One region of the Bradyrhizobium sp. CCBAU 53415 genome, then DNA from elsewhere that is predicted to be linked to it. Evidence: riboswitches for the same ligand, from Rfam matches in the RefSeq annotation. Region 1 holds a riboswitch; each other region holds the start of a gene.
What was found. Region 1 has a riboswitch for cobalamin ahead of XH87_RS32110 (DUF1636 domain-containing protein). Riboswitches for the same ligand answer to the same signal wherever they lie in the genome.
Positions count from the first base shown of each region.

Region 1 (4,210 bases):
TGGCCGATATCTCTTGGCGTCGCGGTCTCCTCCAGACCGCGGCTCTCGCGGAAGACGACGTGCATCAGACGCCCAGTCCTGACCTGATCGCGGCCTCGTCGATGTCACCGTGCTCGCCGATCACGACCAGCTTTGACTGCCTGAGACCCGTGCCCCAGGGCTTGTCGAACTGGTGACGCACGCGCTCGCCGACGGCCTGCAGCAGGAGGCGCATCGGCTTGCCCGCGACCGCGATATAGCCCTTGGCGCGCAGCACGTTCTGCTCGCGCGCCAGACGCTGGACCGAGGCCACCAGTGCATCGATATCCGCGACCTCCGGAAGATCGATCACGACGGAGGCGAAATCGTCGTGCTCGTGCTCCTCCTCGCCGTCATGATGCGACGGGCGCGCGGCGAGATCGTTCTCGGCGGCAGCGCCAAGACCGAGGATGACACGCGCATCGATCGCACCGTCGGTGATGGGAAGCATCGGCACGCGGCGCGGCATCTCGGCGATGATCGCCGCCTTGGCGGCTTCGATTCCCGCCGCGCCCGCGAGATCCGCCTTGGTCAGCAGCACGATGTCCGCGCAGGCGATCTGGTCCTCGAACACTTCCGACAGCGGCGTCTCGTGGTCGAGATTCTCGTCCGCCGCGCGCTGCGCATCGACCGCGGCCGGATCCGGCGCGAAGCGGCCGGCTGCGACGGCTTCGGCATCGGCCAGCGCGATCACGCCATCCACCGTGATGCGCGAACGGATCTCCGGCCAGTCGAATGCCTTCAGCAGCGGTTTTGGCAGTGCCAGGCCCGAGGTCTCGATCAGGATGTGATCGGGCTTCACGGGGCGCGCCAGCAACTGCTCCATGGTCGGAATGAAATCGTCGGCGACGGTGCAACAGATGCAGCCATTGGCGAGCTCGACGATGTTCTCCTCCGGACAATTGGCGTCAGCGCATGATTTCAGGATCTCGCCGTCGACGCCCTCGCTGCCGAACTCGTTGACCAGCACGGCGAGCTTCTTGCCGCCCGCATTGCTGAGCAGATGCTGGATCAGCGTGGTCTTGCCGGAACCGAGAAACCCCGTAACCACCGTAACGGGGACTTTTGCGAGCGAGTTCATTCGGCGGCCTCCGGCACGACGGCAATGGGGGGAATGCGGGCAAGCGACTGCTTGCGGAATATTTCCGGCCGGCTGCGCCAGGGCACGAGGCCGTCGGGCGCGGCCGCATAGGCCGCGGCGCCCGCGACCACGTCGTTCGCATTCGTCTCCGACAGGCGGCCGTAGACATAGGACCAGCGGCCGGGAGCGCTGAGCGCGACCGAGCAGCCCTGGCTGCAGGCCGACAGGCATTCCACGGGAACCACATTGACGCCGTCGGGGACGCCGGCGTCGAGGATCGCGCCATGCAGGCGCTTGCCGGGCGTCGTCTCGCCCTCGCCAAGCGTCTCGCCGGCGCGGCAGGTGATGCAGACGTGAAGTGTGACGGTCATCGCCTCTTCCAGGATAGTCGGCGGGAGGCGAGAGGCGCACGGACCCTGACTCGAGAGGCCCGTTTCCCCGTCGCGGAACACCCCGTCCGCCGGTCCAAAACTCGTCCGCGCTGGCAGGTCTCCCGGCTTGCGGAGCAGGGCTTTGCCCTTCGATCCCCGCCTTCCCGATTCCCAAGGGGATCAGTGGCTTCGGGCATCTCTCCGGTCACGGTCGCGGGGGCGGCTGCATTTTGGACCCAAATCTTGCCGATTCGGACCCTATCGCATTCCCTCTTCGCCTGTCATAGGACAGGAACCAACGCCGGGCCACCATTTGCCGGTGGCCGCCACTTGTCAAGCCGAAGGACCGGGTACCATGACGCCTGAACCGGATACCCAAACAGCTGAGGAAACCGACGCCCGGCACGCCAAGAAAATGGCGAAGAAGAAGGCTGCCCGCGACAAGATCATGGCGGCCAAGAGCGGCGAAAAGGGCCTGATCATCGTTCACACCGGTGCCGGCAAGGGCAAATCCTCCTCGGCCTTCGGCATGATCGTCCGCTGCGTCGCCCATGGCTTCCCTTGCGCGGTCGTGCAGTTCATCAAGGGCGCCTGGGACACCGGCGAGCGACGCCTTCTCACCGGCCATTTCGGCGATCTCTGCCAGTTCCACGCGATGGGCGAAGGTTTTACCTGGGAGACGCAGGACCGCGCTCGCGACATCGCCGCCGCGCGCGCCGGCTGGGAGAAGGCCAAGGAACTGATCCGCGATGAAAGCTTGCGCATGGTCGTGCTCGACGAGATCAACATCGCGCTGCGCTACGATTATCTCGACATCACTGAAGTGGTCGACTTCCTGACGACGCAGAAGCCGCCGATGACGCATGTCGTGCTCACCGGGCGCAACGCCAAGGACGAGTTGATCGAGATCGCCGACCTCGTCACCGAGATGACGCTGGTCAAGCACCCATTCCGCTCCGGCATCAAGGCGCAGGCCGGCGTCGAGTTCTGATTGGGCTCCGCGATGACGCGCGCATTGATGATCCAGGGGGCCGGCTCGGACGTGGGCAAGTCGCTCATCGTCGCCGGCCTTGCGCGTGTCTTCACGCGGCGCGGCCTGCGCGTGCTCCCCTTCAAGCCGCAGAACATGTCGAACAACGCGGCCGTGACCGTCGACGGCGGCGAGATCGGACGCGCCCAGGCGCTGCAGGCGCTGGCCGCCGGAGTCGAGCCGCACACCGACATGAACCCGGTGCTGCTCAAGCCCGAGACCGATGTCGGCGCGCAGGTCATCGTTCACGGCAAGCGCATCGCCACGGCGCGTGCGCGCGACTACGCCGCGATGAAACCGTCATTGATGGGCGCGGTGCTGGAGAGCTTCGAGCGGCTGAAGGCGCGCGCCGATCTCGTGCTGGTCGAAGGCGCCGGCAGTCCGGCCGAGGTGAACCTGCGCAAGGCCGACATCGCCAATATGGGCTTTGCACGCAAGGCAGACGTGCCGGTCGTGCTGGTCGGCGACATCGACCGCGGCGGCGTCATCGCCCAGCTCGTCGGCATCAAGACGGTGATCGACCCCGACGATGCCGCGATGATCCGCGGATTTGTCATCAACAAGTTCCGCGGCGATCCCACGCTGTTCGACGACGGCTACAGGCTGATCGAGGAGAGGACGGCCTGGCGCGGCTTCGGCGTGCTGCCCCGGTTCGCGCGTGCCGGCGAACTGCCGGCCGAGGATGCGCTCGGCCTGCGCGATGCGCGCAAGCCCGGCCAATGCAAGATCGCCTGTCTCGCACTGTCGCGGATCGCCAATTTCGACGACCTCGATCCGCTCAAGCTCGAGCCGGGCGTCGATCTCGTGATGGTCCGTCCCGGCGAAGCCATTCCGGGCGACGTGCGCCTCGTCATCATTCCCGGCTCGAAATCCACTCGCGGCGACTTGGCCTTCCTTCGCGCGCAGGGCTGGGACATCGATCTCCTCGCGCACCACCGCCGGGGCGGCCACGTGCTCGGCCTCTGCGGCGGCTATCAGATGCTGGGGCGCAGCGTTGCGGACCCGCAAGGAATCGAGGGTCCCGCGGGCGACACGCCCGGCCTCGCGCTGCTGGATGTCGAGACGATGATGAGCCCGCAGAAGACGCTGACGCGGGTCACGGCCGTGCATGCCGCCACCGAGCAGCCGATCGAAGCCTACGAAATCCATATCGGCCGGACCGACGGCCCCGATCGCGCCCGCCCGTTCGCGAAACTCAATGGCGAGCCGGAAGGCGCGATCTCGAGGGATGGACGCGTGCAAGGCAGCTATCTGCATGGCCTGTTCAGTTCGGATGATTTCCGCAAGGCGTTCCTGGCCAGGCTCGACATTCCCGCAGGCGACGAGCCCTATCGCGCCAGGGTCGAAGACGCGCTCGATGCGCTCGCCGACCACATCGAAACCCATCTCGACGTCGAAGGTCTGCTTGCGCTAGCGCGGTAGGACCTCGGCAAGGCGCGCCCATTCGGCGTCGCTGCCGGGAAGCCCGAGGCGCAGCCATGTCGGCTTTTGGGCGAAGACGCGGGACCAGATCTGGCGACGCGCGAGCTTCTCTTGCGCGGCCAGCGCGTGAGGCGTCTCGTACAAGCGAAACAGCGGCGCGCCGCCGACAAGCCGCCAGCCCTGCGCCCGCGCCATGTCGTCGAGGCGGCCACAGTCGCGCGCAAGCCGCGCGGACGTGGCCCCGGCCCAGGCCTCGTCGCGCAAGGCGCGGCAGCCGATCTCGATCGC
Region 1 is NZ_LBJF01000027.1:860,107-864,316, reverse strand. It holds gene cobN (cobaltochelatase subunit CobN) at 1-65, opposite strand, end outside; gene cobW (cobalamin biosynthesis protein CobW) at 65-1,099, opposite strand; gene XH87_RS32110 (DUF1636 domain-containing protein) at 1,096-1,470, opposite strand; cobalamin riboswitch at 1,566-1,785, opposite strand; gene cobO (cob(I)yrinic acid a,c-diamide adenosyltransferase) at 1,826-2,461, shown strand; gene XH87_RS32100 (cobyric acid synthase) at 2,474-3,922, shown strand; gene cobD (threonine-phosphate decarboxylase CobD) at 3,911-4,210, opposite strand, start outside.

Region 2 (4,210 bases), on a different contig from region 1:
TGCCTCGCGCACGGCTCCGCGGCACCTTGCCGGGGCCACTCGGAAAAAGGGCCCGTCGTCAGGGGGTATGCCGGCCTCGCTGATACTGCCCCGTTCCCGGGTATCCTCTTAATCGGTTTCTTCGCAGCGCTCGGTCCCGCGTGCCGCCTTCGGCGTCGCTATGCTCGCGCTCCTGAGGTGCCAGTCAGTCGCGCGATGCGCGGCGCACGCCAGATCGGGCTTGGGCCCGAGGCATCTCCAGGCCCGGTCCCGTGAAGAATAGCATCGAGAGCTGGCCCCCTCGCAGATTGGTGTCCTCTCACCGCGTGGGGTGCGGCGGGGCCAAACCGGCTCTCGCAAGCTGGCACGCGCCGCTGAGCTCGACTCCTCGCGGAAAGAGCCGAGTGCAATCGTGCTGTCCGACTTTTCCGATGACGGCCTGAAGGCTGCGGGAGAGGTTCGCGGACTGTTGCGGAGCCGCAAACGGCGCGACTTTAGAGCGCATATGTCTTGCGGTTGCTCCGAGGCGCTCGGCGCTGAAGGAGCTGCGGCGCGATGTTGCTCTGCGCGACCATTTACTGAGGCCTTGGCCCCTCTAACTCTTCGCGTTCCTTTGGCTCCATGCGATCGAACCAGGAGCCAGGAGGAAAGGCCGCGATACGCTTGGCAAGGGAGGATTGCGGCTCCCAATCTTGTCCTTCGCTCTTTTCGAACGTGATGACCCCGTTGTGGGTAAAATAACGGGGCCCTGGGATATTACAGTTCACCAAAAGCAAAACGCGCCACAGATCACCTTTCTCGGTCGGCTTGTCATTCCGCTTCGGCAAGTAGTCCACTCCAACAGGTTCAACGATAGTGCAGCGGCCCTGCCGTAGAAGATCGCCGAGCCGGCCTTGCGTGGTCGTCACAAAGTTGAAGTTGGTCGGGTCATGCAGAAAGCGAAGATTTGCGTCCCTTTCGCCATCCCTGACTTCACTGGCGATCAACGAGAGCGCCAAGGCGCGCCAGCCCAATTCCATCGGCTTTGCATAGGTCGACGCAAGTTCAATCGTCCCGTCGAGCGCGACCTTCCAGGTGATAGCGTACTGTTCGTCTGATTTAACATCCTGGTGCCTGGTCCACGAAACGAAAACATATTCATTTTGGTCAAGTTCAGCGACGCCCCACATTCGAGGGACGAACTGTGCCACCTTCGAGACGTTGGAGATAATTTGTTCTATCGTCTCACCGTTTTGCGCTCGCCACGTTGACTTGACTCTTTCGATAAGCGGGCTGTCGTTGGCGCAAACCCTGTTGCTCGTCGCAGCCAGCACGGCCAGGCAGATCAGGGATCGACCGAGACAAAATAATAGCGCGCGACTTCCAGACATTTTCTTCAGAACCGTCGGCCTATCTGGTTTCATCCACATCTTCCAAAGCGGGCAACTTCAACCTGTTATGCGCGAGCGCAAAAAAGTTAGCGGCGACGCGACGGGGCGACCGCTGGTGTCCCGCGCGACCAGGCGCTCCCCTTCATGTCACGCGCCGCTAACTTCAGTCGCCAGCGACAGCCCCAATTTGCTGTGCTGGACATGCCCAGCAGGAGGAGTCTGGGCATGCCGAGGACTTGCATTGTTCGTGCCAGGTAGTAGACGGCAATTCGCACCGCTTTTGTGTCCTCTTTGTCGACTTTCCGACTTGCGGACGTTTCGATCGTTCCATTCAGCCTATCCATCGCGGCTTATGCATCATCGTCACGCACCGGATATTCGGCGCGTTTGCCGCCATTGAACCGTTTGGTTCGGTACCGTTGCCGGAATGTGGGCTTTTCGATCTCTGCCATGCCTTTGGGCACTTGCGGCCACGGGGTCATGGCGCGTTTGGCGCTCCTTTGGCGACATGCGGCGCCTCGGAAGTCGAGAACAGCCTCAGTCAAGTGCGCTTTGTATCGATGGCGAACGACGCGAAGCCGATCATCATCGCCGAGCATGTGAAGTCTGGCTGGCACCGCAAATCAACGTGCTCGCCGGGTATGTTGCTTGCTTTGGCCAGGTGTCTTGGGCCTATTCAACACGCACGCGCAGGCAGCTCCGATACCATTTCGATATCGCTGATTGGAGAACGCCTTTATATCGAGGTCAACGATAGAGATGCACGGTCATTCGCGTAGCAGATGTCGCAGCATTAGCTTGAGACATAATCTGAGAGGTTGACCGCAGAGTTCTCTTGCCGATAATCCAAGTCGTCGAGGTTCTCCGGTTTCCATTTGATCCGGAGCTAAGAGGGAAGCCGGTGAAAATGCCGGCGCTGCCCCCGCAACTGTGAGCGGCGAGCCGCTGTCCAACGATGTCACTGAAGCCTGCGCGGCTTCGGGAAGGCCGGACAGCAGCGATGACCCGCGAGCCAGGAGACCTGCCCCGACAATATATTCGTCCACGGGCGGGGTGTCCCGGTGGTGCGCCAAGCAGCCGTCGCACGCGCGACTTCCCCTGCCTGCGTCCGCCATGGCCTTTGCCCCCAACATGGGGTTAACGCTATGTCTCTTCTCTCCCTTCCGGTTGCCACGCTCGGAACGCCACGCATCGGTCCAAGGCGCGAGCTCAAACTCGCTCTCGAAAGCTACTGGGCCGGAAAAAGCAGCGAACAGCAGTTGCTCGAGGACGCAGCTGGCCTGCGTGCCGCGAACTGGGCTCGTCAGAAATCCATCGGCGTCACGGTCATTCCATCGAACGATTTCTCGCTGTATGACCAGGTGCTCGACACAAGTGTCATGGTTGGGGCCATCCCGGACATCTACGCCTCGAAAGCCGAACCCGTTTCGCTCAAGACATACTTCGCCATGGCCCGCGGTTTACAATACGACGAGCAGGATGCGAGTTGCGGTCACGGACCGCGCAGATTTGGCGCACCCGCGCAGGAGATGACCAAGTGGTTCGACACCAACTACCACTACATGGTCCCCGAGTTTCACCGCGGGCAGACTTTCAGACTGTGCTCTCGCAAGCCGATCGAGGAGTATGAGGAGGCCAAGGCCCTCGGCTTTCAGACCCGCCCTGTCCTGATCGGGCCGGTCACGTTCCTAAAGCTCGGCAAGAGTGCCGATCCTGCCTTCCAGCCACTCTCACTACTGGATCAACTGATACCGGCCTATATCGAGGTTCTGCAGGAATTAGCCAAACGCGGGGCAAATTGGGTCCAGTTCGACGAGCCCTGCCTGGTTCTTGATCTGGATGAGGGGGCGCGAAAATCCTTGCTACATGCCTATGACCGGCTCGCCAAGGAGGGGCCGGCCATCAAGATCATGGTTGCCAGCTATTTCGGCGACCTCGGCGACAATCTGGACACCGCCTTGAGCCTGCCAGTTGCCGGACTGCACCTCGATCTGGTTCGAGCGCCAGAGTTATTGGATGAGATCATTGCTGGCGGCCGAAGTGATCTCGTCATGTCGCTCGGTGTCGTCGACGGCCGGAATGTATGGCGGTCGAATTTGTCGTCGCTCCGCCAGCGGCTGGAACCTGCGATTGCGAAGCTCGGCAAGGATCGTGTACAGATCGCGCCATCCTGCTCGCTACTTCATGTGCCGGTCGATGTGGCACTCGAGACCGGGCTCGCTTCCGACGTCAAGAGCTGGCTTGCTTTCTCGGTTCAGAAGATGCGTGAGCTTGCGATCCTGGCGCGGGCACTCGCAGGCGACCAGAATGTTGCGCAAGCTCTTGCCGAGTCGGAATGCGCCGCGACTGTCCGCCGGACCTCGCCGAAAATCCATGATGCCAATGTCGCTGTCCGGATGAGAGCGATCGACCAAACCATGCGCCGGCGCGCCAGCCCATTTGCCCGTCGTGCCGAGATCCAATGCAATCGTTTCGGACTACCGGCTTTTCCTACCACGACGATCGGATCGTTTCCGCAGACCACAGAGGTCCGGAATGCCCGTGCGGCGCATGCGCGAGGCGCGATGAGTGACGAACAATACGACAGGTTCCTCAAGGAGGAGACTGCGCGCGCCGTACGTTGGCAGGAGGACATCGGTCTTGATGTCCTCGTGCACGGCGAGTTCGAGCGCAATGACATGGTGCAGTACTTCGGCGAGCAACTCGCCGGCTTCGCATTTACCAGGAACGGATGGGTGCAATCCTACGGCTCGCGCTGCGTCAGGCCACCGATCCTGTTTGGCGATGTCTTGCGGCCGAAGCCGATCACCGTAGACTGGTGGCGCTACGCGCAATCACTAACGAGGAAGCCGATGAAGGCG
Region 2 is NZ_LBJF01000001.1:172,918-177,127, forward strand. It holds gene XH87_RS00650 (nodulate formation efficiency C protein) at 555-1,382, opposite strand; cobalamin riboswitch at 2,190-2,392, shown strand; gene metE (5-methyltetrahydropteroyltriglutamate--homocysteine S-methyltransferase) at 2,495-4,210, shown strand, end outside.
Region 2: another riboswitch for cobalamin. It lies ahead of metE (5-methyltetrahydropteroyltriglutamate--homocysteine S-methyltransferase); the one in region 1 lies ahead of XH87_RS32110 (DUF1636 domain-containing protein).

Region 3 (4,210 bases), on a different contig from region 1:
TTGCTGGCCGACCTGGACGGTCAGCGAAGGAATGTTCGGATCGCGTGCCAGCAGGTTGTTCTTCACGATCTCGTAGCCAGCCAGGGTCCATTCACCGCGGCCGGCCCAGAACGATTGCTTGACGCCGATCTCGATTTGTCTGCCGGTGGCCAGATCGAAATTCTTGTTTGCGGACGACAGCGAGATGATCCCCCCGACCGGATCGACCGCGGTGGCATACTGGCCATAGAAAGCGAGATCCTTGACGGGCGTATAGACCGCGCCGGCGCGCCAGGTCGTCGAGGAGAACGACTTTTCGAAGCTGTTGGCGGGCGTGACATAGTCGGTGCGCGTGACCGTCGGCTCATCCTGGCGGATGCCGGCAATCAAGGACAATTGCTCGGTGACCGACAGCCGGTTCTCGGCGAACAGCGCATACTGGTTGGTCACGCTGCCGTAGCCGGGAACTGTGGCGTTCGGGCTGCTGAATACGCCTGAGCCGAAGTCGAACGGGTTGACGGACGACGAGCCGCCGTAAGGTGAATTGTTGGTGTGGGTAAAATTGATGCTGTTGACATCGAAGCCCGCGACGAACTCGTTGGCCATGCCGAAGACATGTCCGCGGAATTTCGCATCCATGCGATTGCCGACCTGCTGCTGATCGTGAAAGATCTCGATGTAGCTGCTTCGATTGATCAGGCCGGTGGCGGGATTGTAGGCGTAGCTCTCGACGTCCTTCCAGTGCCTCCTGGAGTTCAGATAGTAGAGCGTGTTCTGGATCGAGATTCCTTCGGCGACCTGCCAGTCGGTCTTCACCTGATTCCAGCTGTCCTGGTAGCGGATATGGCTGTCGCCGACATTGTAGTTCTTGAAGCGTAGCGATTCGTCGAACCTGCCGTTGATCAGCGGCGTGCCGAAGTAGCGCGACGGGTTGCGGTCACCGTAATCCGTGGACAGCGTCCAGGTGACGTCTTCGTTCTGCCTGATCTGGACCACGGCATGAAGCGCGACATTCGAGGTGTTGTCGCGATCGACCCATCCGTCCGACATATTGCCGGTGGCGGTGATCCGATAGGCGACGTCCTTGCTGATCGGACCACCGCTGTCCACCGCGATTCGCCGCGTCATGTTGCTGTCCAGCGACACCTCAGCCTGGTTGCGGGGAACCCACAATGGCAGTTTCGAAACCACATTGACGGCGCCGCCGACTGCGCCCGCGCCGTACAACACCGACGCAGGGCCGTGCAGCACCTCGATACGCTCCGTCGACCAAGTGTCGAACGGAAAGGTCACCGTCCCGGCGCCGATATAGAGCTGGGTGCCGTCGTACAGCGTCATGACGGATCCAAGGCCCGTGAAGCCGCGGGTGTTGAACGATACGCCGCCATTGCCCGGTGCCGGGCTCGCCGTGAAGCCGGTCGCGTTTTGCGTCACCGCGTCCAGGATGTTCAGCTGGCCGCGTTCGGCGATTGTCTCGGCTGAGATCACCTCCACGCTGGCCGGCGTCTGCAGTCGCGTCAGGCCGAGGCGGCTACCGGCCGTGCTCGCGCCAGTGAGGTTGAGCGTCGGTGCGGCGAACACGGGATCCGTTGGGTTGGCAGTCGGAGCACGCGCGTCGCCAGCCACGCTTCGCTGCTGGCGTGAGCGCGCGGAGCGCATTACATCGCTGCGCCGGGTGCTGCGGGCATTCGGCTGCCTCGCTGGCGGCTGCACTACGACAGGATCGAGCGTCTGGGCCGGCCTTTCGGACTGTGCCCAGCAATCCGTCGACAATAAGAGGCAGGAGAATGCAACTGAACGGAGCAGCGCGCGGCGACGCCGTGGCGTGAAGATGGTACGGGAGGTCATCAATAGGCTCGCGATAACGTGGCACGTCACCGCGAACGTAGTTTGGCCGCTGCCTCAAGAAGACGGCAACCCAACACCCACCAGGACACCCCGCCCAATGTGCTCGCGTGTGACCACGACTGACGGCAGGTCTCCTGGCTCGCGGGTCGTTGCCTTTCGCCGCCTTCCCAGGCCCGCAGGCCCAGTGGCGTTTGGCGAAGGCTCACCGCTTACAGTTGCGGGGGCAGCCACGGCGTTGGGGGATCCCCCGCACCGTATTCCCTATTGATCTCCCGAAGGAGAACCGTCGCAGGCACCCTAGTTTTATTTGCAAAGGGCTGTCAACTGGCCGTTCCGAGCTCGGCGCATCGCGCCGTCATCGACAACCTGCGGCTCGCACGTCAGCTGTCGGGCAAAACGGCGAAGACGGACGGAGCTCATGTCCGGCAAAGCAAATCATGCCGCGAGGCTGCAAGCGCATGTCTGCGATCCCCGCCAAATAGCCTTCCGCGGAAGCATGATGCGTCGGCTTCGGTGGAGGTGGTCGTTGCTCCCGGAATCTGCCTTGATGCGATCTCAACTTGGTGGAGTGACGGTATGAGCGGTCTGGTGATCTCTGGCGGCCGGGTGGTGGATCCCGCGAGCGGGATGGACGCCGTCGGCGATGTGGCGGTGGTGGACGGCAGGATCGCCGCCGTCGGCACGGGCCTCGGCGGCGCCGAGCGGGTGATCGACGCGACCGGCCTCGTGGTCGCACCCGGCTTCATCGATCTGCATGCGCACGGCCAGTCGATCCCGGCCGACCGCATGCAGGCGTTCGACGGCATCACGACGACGCTCGATCTCGAGGCCGGCGTGCTGCCGGTCGCATCCTGGTACGAGCGCCAGGCGCGGAAAGGCCGCGTGCTGAACTACGGCGCCGCGACCAACTGGGCCTTTGCCCGCATCGGCGCGATGACGGGCTCCAATGCGGAGAGCTCGCTGGAGGCGTTCGGCAATGCCATGCGCGACCGCCGCTGGATCGACAACGTCGCGACCGAAGCGGAGGTATCAGGCATTCTCGATCGCCTCACGCGCGGCCTGAACGAGGGCGGCATCGGCATCGGCATCCTGAACGCCTATGCGCCGGGCGCCGGCGTGCAGGAACTGACCGCGGTGTGCCAGTTGGCTGCGGCCAAGGACGTGCCGACCTTCACCCACGTCGCCTTCATGTCGCGCATCGACCCCGAGAGCGCGGCGGAAGCCTATATCCGGCTGATCGGCTATGCCGGCGCCACCGGCGCGCACATGCACATCTGCCATTTCAATTCGTCGAGCAAGACCGACGTCGAGCGCTGCCGCGTGCTGATCGCGAAGGCGCAGGCGCAGGGCCTTCCGATCACGGTCGAGGCCTATCCTTACGGCACCGGCTCGACCGTGCTGGCCGCCGCCTTCTTCAGCGATCCCGAGTTCGTCGAGCGCAACGGTACCGGTTATGATTCCGTGCAGCGCGTGACCGACGGTTATCGCTTCCACGATCGCGAGGAGCTCTTGAAGGCGCAGGCCGAGGAGCCGTCCTCCCTGGTGCTCTGGCACATCCTCGATACCGAGAACAACGCGCACCACCGCGACCTGCTCGACATGTCGGTGCTGTATCCCGGCGGCGCGATCGCGTCCGATGCGATGCCGTGGACGCTGTCCGACGGCAGCACCTATACCGGCGACGCCTGGCCGCTGCCGGATGACGCCACCTCGCATCCGCGCTCGGCCGGCTGCTTCACGAAATTCATCCGCGAATGGGTGCGCGAGCGCAAGGCCGTGTCGCTGCTGGAAGGCGTGCGCAAATGCGCGCTGATCCCGGCGGAGATCCTCTCCCAGAGCACGCCCGCGATGCGCGCCAAGGGCCGGCTTGCGAAAGACGCAGATGCCGACATCGTCGTGTTCGACTACGAGAAGCTCTCGGACCGCGCGACATTCACCGCGATGAACCGTCCCTCCGAAGGCGTGCGGCATCTCGTCGTCAGCGGTCAGGTGCTGATCTCCGACGGCGTGCTGGACGTGGCCGCGAGGCCCGGCAAGCCGGTGCGCCGCCCCGTCGTCGAGGGCTGACCCATGCCGGTCCCCATTCTCCTGGTGACGGGCTTTCTGGGGGCGGGCAAGACCACGGTCGTGAACCATCTGCTGGCGCACGCCGAGGGCCGGCAGATCGCCGCCGTCGTCAACGATTTCGGCGCGATCAACATCGATGCGGAGCTGATCGCGGGTGCGAGCGACGGCGTGGTCAGCCTCGCCAATGGCTGTATCTGCTGCTCGCTCGAAGGCGATCTGCTGCGCACGCTCTCGACGCTGCTGCGGCGCGATCCCAAGCCGGAATATATCGTCATCGAGACCAGCGGCGTCGCCGATCCTGCCGATATCGTGCGCA
Region 3 is NZ_LBJF01000021.1:140,074-144,283, forward strand. It holds gene XH87_RS13995 (TonB-dependent receptor) at 1-1,827, opposite strand, end outside; cobalamin riboswitch at 1,935-2,130, opposite strand; gene XH87_RS14000 (amidohydrolase family protein) at 2,404-3,894, shown strand; gene XH87_RS14005 (CobW family GTP-binding protein) at 3,898-4,210, shown strand, end outside.
Region 3: another riboswitch for cobalamin. It lies ahead of XH87_RS13995 (TonB-dependent receptor); the one in region 1 lies ahead of XH87_RS32110 (DUF1636 domain-containing protein).